DNA from 2 places in the Marmoricola sp. OAE513 genome. Region 2 is predicted to be linked to the other one. Evidence: riboswitches for the same ligand, from Rfam matches in the RefSeq annotation. Region 2 holds a riboswitch; the other holds the start of a gene.
What was found. Region 2 has a riboswitch for cyclic di-AMP ahead of ABIE44_RS05340 (C40 family peptidase). Riboswitches for the same ligand answer to the same signal wherever they lie in the genome.

Region 1 (3,754 bases), 2.5 Mb from region 2:
CGAGCGCACCCGGGTGCGCAGGTCGCGGGACGTGCCGACGTACAGCACCCGGTCGCGGTCGTCGCGGAAGAGGTAGACCCCGGGTGCGTGCGGAAGGTCCTCGGCCAGGTGCCGCTTGCGCCGCTGCGCCGAGGTCACCCGCGAGGTGAAGGTCTGCAGCTCCTCGATCGTGTAGACACCGAGACTGCCGAGCCGTTCGAAGAGCCCGTGCAGCACGTCCACGGTCGCCCGGGCGTCCGAGAGGGCCCGGTGGTTGGGCGTCGTGGTGGCACCGAACGCGACGGCCAGCGAGCTGAGCTTGCAGTTCGGGGCGTCGTCGCGGGTGACCACCCGGCGCGCCAGCCGGGCGGTGTCGAGCACCTCGAACTTCGGCCACGCGTACCCCAGCGTCTCGGCGTTGTGCTTGAGGAAGCCGACGTCGAACGGGGCGTTGTGCGCGACGAGGACGCAGCCGCGGGCGAACTCCAGGAAGGCCGGCAGCGCCGAGTCGATCGGGGGAGCCGAGGCCACCATCGAGTTGGTGATCCCGGTGAGCACGGCGATGAACGGAGGGATCGCGGAGTGCGGGTTCACCAGGGTCTGGAACTCACCGAGGATCTCGCCACCGCGCACCTTCACCGCGCCGATCTCGGTGATCATCGCGCCCTGGGAGACGGCTGCGCCGGTGGTCTCGAGGTCGACGACGCAGAAGGTCAGGTCGCGCAGGGGACGCCCGAGCTCGTCGAAGCTCATCTGTGCAGCCCACCGCGACGACGCGGGGTCGAGGTGCGCTGCGGTCATGGGACGACCGTAGGAAAGACCGCCGACACAAACGGGTCCGACGCGCGCACTAGACTCGCCCGGTTCCACCACACCAACGAGGAGTCACCCGTGAGCATCGCCCTTCCCGGACCCACCCAGCGCTGGCGTTGCGGCGGTTGCGGCAACCTCACCCGTTTCGACCTCACCCGCACCCGCCGTACGACGGAGTTCTGGCACTTCGACCTCGCCGGGGACCACGACGTCGAGCAGACCGAGCTGCGCGAGGAGTCGGTGGAGTCGGTGACCTGCCGCTGGTGCGGCCGTGACGACGCGATCGAGCTGGTCGACCGCAACGACGCTGACCCGACGGGAACGCCCGGGGCCTGAGACCCGCCTCCTCCGGATGTGTCGGAGGTCGGTGCGAGTCTTCTTCTCGACCGCAGAACGCGGAACGAGAAGGAGAGAACCGATGAGCGTGCACGTCGACTGCGACACCTGCCTGGTCCGTGGCCTGTCGTGCCACGACTGCGTCGTGACGGTCCTGCTGGGGCCGCCCCCCGAGCTCAGCTTCGACGCCGACGAGCAGCAGGCGCTGTCGGTGCTCGCCGACTCCGGGCTGATCCCACCCTTGCGGATGGTCACGCCGGTGGACGGTCGGCACATCGAGTCGGCGTAGGGGCTGGCCGTTTCCTCTGCGCCGGAAGTGACCCCTGGGGCAGGAGTGGCGGACGTGTTCCGAAACACACGGCGACATGGGGCCCAGGTTTGGCACGTCGTTACCGTTCGTTTATCGTCTATGGCTCAGGTCCCTGCACGAGCCACTGACCAGGTGGTTCAGGGGCCGCGCTGAATCCGTCGTCGCGCTTCTCGGAGAGCGTGAACCGGAGCCGGGGAACCACATCTTCATGGGGTGAATCCGGTGCAACGACCGTGGGGTGACCTGTTGTCCGCGCGCTGGTAGGGCGATCTTTGCGCCCGAATCCGTCAGCTCACCTGGTAAGCGTTCGACAAAGAGGAGACCGTCCGCTCGTGCTTCACGGCCGGAAACGCACCGCCACTGTCGTGGCGACCCTGATCGCCCTGCTCGCTGCACTCCTCGTGGTCGCCGTCGGCGTCACGGGTTCTGAGTCCGCGAGCGCCAAACCGGACCTCAAGACGGTCAAGAAGCAGGTCGAGAAGCTCGACCGCCAGGCCGAGGCCGCCTCCGAGCGGTACAACGACGCGAAGGTCAAGGTCGCCCGCACCCAGACCAAGCTGACCGCGCTCAACTCCGACCTCCGCCGCCAGCAGGTCAAGGTCGACTCCATGCGCGAGCAGGTCGCCGCGCTGGTGGTCGAGCAGTTCCAGGGCAACGCCCTCTCGACGACCTCGCAGCTGGTGCTGTCGAACAACCCCGACGCTTTCCTCGACAACCTGAACGCGGTCTCGGCGTACAACAGCCAGCGCGGCCAGGTGATCGAGGACTACAGCACCCAGCTCGACCGGCTGAAGCTGCGCAAGAAGGCCGTCCAGGCCGAGGCGACCCGCCTCAAGGCGCTGCAGAAGCAGATGGGTGCCGAGAAGAAGCAGATCGACAAGAAGGCCGCGAAGGCCCAGGACCTGCTCGACGACCTCGAGGCGCAGGCGCGCGCCAAGCTCCTCGGTGGTGACTACTCGGGCTCGATCCCGACGTTCGACGGTTCGGGCAAGGCCGCGGTGGCCCTCCGGTACGCGCTCGCCCAGGTCGGCAAGCGGTACGTCTACGGCGCAGCCGGTCCGAGCTCGTTCGACTGCTCCGGCCTCACGATGCGCGCCTGGGGCTCGGCCGGCGTCGGCCTGCCGCACTCCTCGCGGGCCCAGACCGGCTCCGGTCTGCGAGTCTCCGAGGGCGACCTCCAGCCCGGCGACCTGGTCTTCTACTACAGCCCGGTGAGCCACGTCGGCATGTACCTGGGCAACGGACTGATCGTGCACGCCGCCAACCCGAGCGCCGGCGTCCGGGTCAGCCCGCTGCACTCGATGCCGTACGTCGGCGCCGTCCGCCCTGGCTGATCGACCCCGGCGGGCACGCAGGTTCGCCGCTGCAGTCGTCATCGGACTGGTCTGCTCGCTGACCCTGGTCGGCTGCTCCGACGACACCAGCATCACGCCGCCGACCGCGGCGACCGACAGCTCCGAGGCACGGGAAGCCGCTGCGCAGCAGACCCTGGGCGACCTCGAGTCGGCGCTGCGTGCCGGCGACGCTCCCGCCGCCGAGGCGCTGGCGGTCCCCGAGCTCGCCGACCGGCTGGACGCAGCCGTGGCCAACATCGAGCGACTAGACCTGGTCGACCTGTCCGTGCGCTACGTCGCCGACATCCCGGCCACCGCGGTCGCCGGGACCGCCGACGGCCCGGAGACCTGGCAGGCGACCGTCGCCGTCTCCTACCGGCTCGACGGCTGGGACACCGGGTCGACGGACGTCGAGACGACCTTCAGCTTCGCCCCCGACGGGGAGGGCGTGAAGATCGCGGAGATCGGTTCGGCGGACGGGCGAACGCCGCTGTGGCTCGCCGGTCCGGTCAAGGCGGTCGCGGTCGGCCGCACGTTGGTGCTGACCCGCGACGGTTCCGGCGAGCGCGCCTCCGCGCTCGCGCAGCGCGCGGTCGCGGACGTCGACAAGGTGCTGCCGCGCTGGCGCGGACGGCTGGTGGTCGAGCAGGCTGCTGACGAGCAGGAGTTCGACCGCGCGCTCGGCGCACCCCGGGCGCAGTACGCGAACATCGCCGCCGTCACCGCCAGCGTCGACGGCTCGCTCGACGCGGGCTCGCCGGTGCACGTGTTCCTGAACCCGGCGGTGTTCGACACGATCGGACGTCGAGGTGCCCAGGTGGTGATGAGCCACGAGTCGACGCACGTCGCCACCGGAGCCACGTTCGCGGACATGCCGACCTGGCTGCTCGAGGGATTCGCCGACTACGTGGCGCTGGCGCACTCGGGGATCGGCGTGCGGACCGCCGCCGCGCAGATCCTGAAGCGGATCCGCACCGACGGC
Region 2 (3,754 bases):
CCCACACCTTCGGCAGTCGGTAGGCGAGCTCGAGCGCCTGTCCGATTAGGTTCCGCCCCGACGCGCTGGAGAGTCCGACGACGGCCGCGAACTCGGAGATGGCGTCGTAGCGGATGTAGGGCGCCCCCTCGCCCGCGATGAGCACCGGGGTGTCGCCGAAGGTGGCAGCGAAGTCGACGTCCTCGGTCTCGTGCACCCGGGCCCACGCGACGGCGGCTGCCAGGATCTGCGCCTCGGCCTCGTCGGCCTGCACCCGCGCCCGTCGTGCCGTCGCGAGGATCGCGCCGGTCTCGAGAGCAGTTGCCGTGGTCATGCATCGAACCTAGTGACCGGTACCGACAGTTTTGCCCTGAAAACAGGGGTTCTGCACGAGCAGGTGAGAACGTTTTCCAGGGCGTTCTGCTGGGTGGAAGACTCAGCACATGCCGCTCCTCGCCATCACCGTCCTCGGCCACGACCGTCCCGGGATCATCGCGGAGACCACGGGTGTCCTCGCCGGACTGGGCCTGAACATCGAGGACTCGACGATGACGCTGCTGCGCGGTCACTTCGCGATGACGCTGATCACCGACGGCTCCGCCTCGCCCGGAGAGGTCGAGGAGGGGCTCGGCGGGCTCACCGCGGACGGCTCCCTCTCGGTGTCCGTGCGCGCGGTCCCCGCGGAGACTCCCGTCAGCCGCGGCTCGTCGTACCTGCTCAGCGTGCACGGGGGCGACCGTCCGGGGATCGTCTCCAACGTGGTCGCCGAAGTCGCAGCGGTGGGCGGCAACATCACCGACCTGACCACGCGCCTGGCGGGCGAGCTCTACGTGCTCATCGCTGAGGTCGACCTGCCCGCGTCCGTCTCCGCCGATGAGCTGAGCGCCTCGCTGAGCGCGGCAGCCACGGCGCTCGGTGTCGACGTCTCCCTGCGCGCCCTGGACAGCGACGACCTCTGATGGAAGGCCGCGTCCTCCCGGTCGTCCGGGCCCCTGACCCCGTCCTGTCGCGCCCCGGCGCGGTGGTCGACCCGACCGATCCCGAGATCGTGCAGCTCGCGGCGGACCTGATCGCCACCATGCGGGTCTCGCCCGGGTGCGTCGGCCTGGCCGCGCCTCAGGTCGGGGTGAGTGCGAAGGTGTTCTGCGTGGACGTCTCCGAGCACCCCAAGACCCGCGGCCACCACGGCACGTTCGTGCTCTGCAACGCGGAGATCGTCAGCGCGACCCGCAACGAGAAGGCGCGCGAGGGCTGCATGAGCGTGCCCGACCTGACCGGTGACGTGAAGCGCGCCTCCCGGCTCGTCGTCCGGGGGCAGGAGCCGGGCACCGGCGCCGAGGTCATCATCGAGGCCGAGGCCTTCGAGGCCCGGGCGCTGCAGCACGAGATCGACCACTGCGAGGGGCTGCTGTTCCTCGACCGGGTGGCGGGCGCGCACGCGCTGCACCCGCGCAAGACCTACTTATGATCGGTTCCTCCTGGCCCCGGTATCCCAACCGGCAGAGGAAGCGGTCTTAAAAACCGTTCAGTGTGGGTTCGACCCCCACCCGGGGCACCGTGCTCGACCGCGTGTGTGATCTTCCTCAACCACGTGCGCTGACTCACATTTCCCGCGTAACTGGTCAGGAACCGGTCCTCGATGCCGATTCACTGGATGCGCCCCCAAGTTCTTGGGGTGCTGTCCGTTGCTCACGCTGAGGCCCGTCATGAGCCGGACAACACGACGCGAAAGCGAGTGGGGATGACGGGCGCGGAGGAACCAGCACGACGTCTCACGCAGTGTCCACACGAGCTGTCCGGTGGGACTTGGGGTGAAGCCACACGAGTGGCCGGGCAACGGTAGCCCGAATCCGACAGGTCAACCCTCGTAAGCGTGACCGCACAGGTTTCACATGTCCACGACGACTGGTCGTACTCATCTGCGCGCGCTCGGACTCCTCTGCGCGCCTTTCGTTGCCCTTGCTGTCCTGGTCGCTCCGGCGCCGGCGCAGGCTGACCTCGCCTCGGTGTCGGGCACCCCGACCACCCAGGCTCCCGCTGCCCCGGCGGCTGCTCCGGCTCCCACCGCGGCACAGATCAGGGCCCAGAAGAAGGCTCAGAGGCTGAAGCGCGCCAAGGCGTTCGGTCGCAAGGCCGTCCGCGTGGCCGCGACCCGCAAGGGGTCGAGCTACTCCTACGGTGCCGCCGGCCCGCGTCGCTTCGACTGCTCGGGTCTGACGATGTGGACCTTCAAGCGGCTCGGCAAGAAGCTTCCGCACTCCTCGGCTGCCCAGTACGGCCGGGTGAAGCACCTGCGCGCCAAGGACCGCCGCGCCGGGGACCTGGTGTTCTTCCACGACGGTGGCGGGATCTACCACGTCGCGATCTACGCCGGGAAGAACCAGATCTGGCACGCGCCGTACTCGGGCACCCGGGTCCGCAAGGAGCGCATCTGGACCCGCTCGGTCTACTACGGCCGGGTGCGCTGAGCGCGCGCTGCCAGCCAGGCGTCGAAGGCCTCTGAGGAGGTCTTGCTCGGCACGTACCCGAAGGTGGTGCGCAGCCGGTCGTTGGCGAGCACGGGTCGGAACTGCAGGAACCTCGTCTGTTCCGGCCCGTACGCCGACAGCCCCAGCGGCTTCAGCACGCCGAGCACACCCTGCAGGGCGATCGTCGGCACCGACACGGCCCGCTTGCCGAGCCGTTGCGCGATGTCGTCCATCGTGAGGGTGCCGTCGCCGGCGACGTTGGTGACCCCGACGACCGCGTCCGCCGGACCGGTCGCGCCGCGCTCGATGATGGCGGCGACGTCGGTGTCCCAGATGAAGACGAACGGAGAATCGGCGCCGCCGACCTTGAGCAGGAACGGCCAGTCGAACAGTGCCGTGATCTGGTTGTCGACGGACTCGCCGAGGATCGTGCCGATCCGCAGCACGACCTGCTCGAGCGCCGGGGTGCTCGTTCGCAGCTCGGCAAGCATCTCCTCCACCAACCGCTTGTGGTGGGAGTAGGCGAACTCCTCGTTGCCGCGCACCTGGTCGATCTCGGTCAACCAGGCGGGGTTGTCCGCGTGGTACCCGTACGCCGCTCCGCTGGAGGACACGACGATCCGGCGTACGCCGTGCGCCAAGCACGCGTCCAGGACGTTGCGGGTGCCGTCGACGTCGACGGCGTACTCGAGCTCGCGGTTCGACTTCTTGCCGGGTGTGACGATCGAGGCCAGGTGCACGACGACCTCGGGCTGCACGGCCCCGATCACCGCGCCGACGAGGTCGGCGTCGGTGACGTCGAAGCGCGCGAAGGTCACACCGTCGGGGAGGGTCTCCGGCTCTCGCAGGTCCGCAACCACGGCGTCGTGGCCGGCGGCGCTGAGGCGTCGTACGACGGCACTGCCGAGGAAGCCGCTGCCGCCGGTGACCAGGATCTTCATGCGGTGACTGCTTTCTTCTCAGACGAGCGGGAGGACCACCACTGGGCGAGGGCCAGTCCGGCGACGATGTCCCAGATTCCCCACCAGGCGGCGACGAGCGCCATCCCGCCGAGGCCGTCGAAGTAGGAGAACACCAGCAGCAGGCCGAGGCCCGCGTTGCGGATGCCGACCTCGAAGGTCATCGCCTTCACGCTGCGGTCGGGCAGCCGGGTGGCCCTGCCGATGCACCAACCCAGCGCGAGCGCGAGCGCGTCGTGCAGGAAGACCGCCAGCAGGACGATGCTGATGTAGTCGAGGAACAGGTCCCAGTTCTTGGTGACGCCGAGGACGATGACGACGCCCAGGGCGAGGAACGAGACCGGCCCG

Region 1: another riboswitch for cyclic di-AMP. It lies ahead of ABIE44_RS17570 (C40 family peptidase); the one in region 2 lies ahead of ABIE44_RS05340 (C40 family peptidase).

What each region holds. Positions count from the first base shown of each region.
Region 1 is NZ_JBEPOC010000001.1:3,513,182-3,516,935, forward strand. It holds gene ABIE44_RS17555 (DEDD exonuclease domain-containing protein) at 1-780, opposite strand, end outside; gene ABIE44_RS17560 (hypothetical protein) at 871-1,128, shown strand; gene ABIE44_RS17565 (hypothetical protein) at 1,211-1,417, shown strand; cyclic di-AMP (ydaO/yuaA leader) riboswitch at 1,576-1,759, shown strand; gene ABIE44_RS17570 (C40 family peptidase) at 1,804-2,772, shown strand; gene ABIE44_RS17575 (hypothetical protein) at 3,020-3,754, shown strand, end outside.
Region 2 is NZ_JBEPOC010000001.1:1,041,530-1,045,283, reverse strand. It holds gene ABIE44_RS05360 (HNH endonuclease signature motif containing protein) at 1-313, opposite strand, end outside; gene ABIE44_RS05355 (glycine cleavage system transcriptional repressor) at 423-938, shown strand; gene def (peptide deformylase) at 938-1,447, shown strand; tRNA gene ABIE44_RS05345 (tRNA-Leu) at 1,461-1,534, shown strand; cyclic di-AMP (ydaO/yuaA leader) riboswitch at 1,694-1,868, shown strand; gene ABIE44_RS05340 (C40 family peptidase) at 1,872-2,447, shown strand; gene ABIE44_RS05335 (SDR family oxidoreductase) at 2,429-3,388, opposite strand; gene ABIE44_RS05330 (bile acid:sodium symporter family protein) at 3,385-3,754, opposite strand, start outside.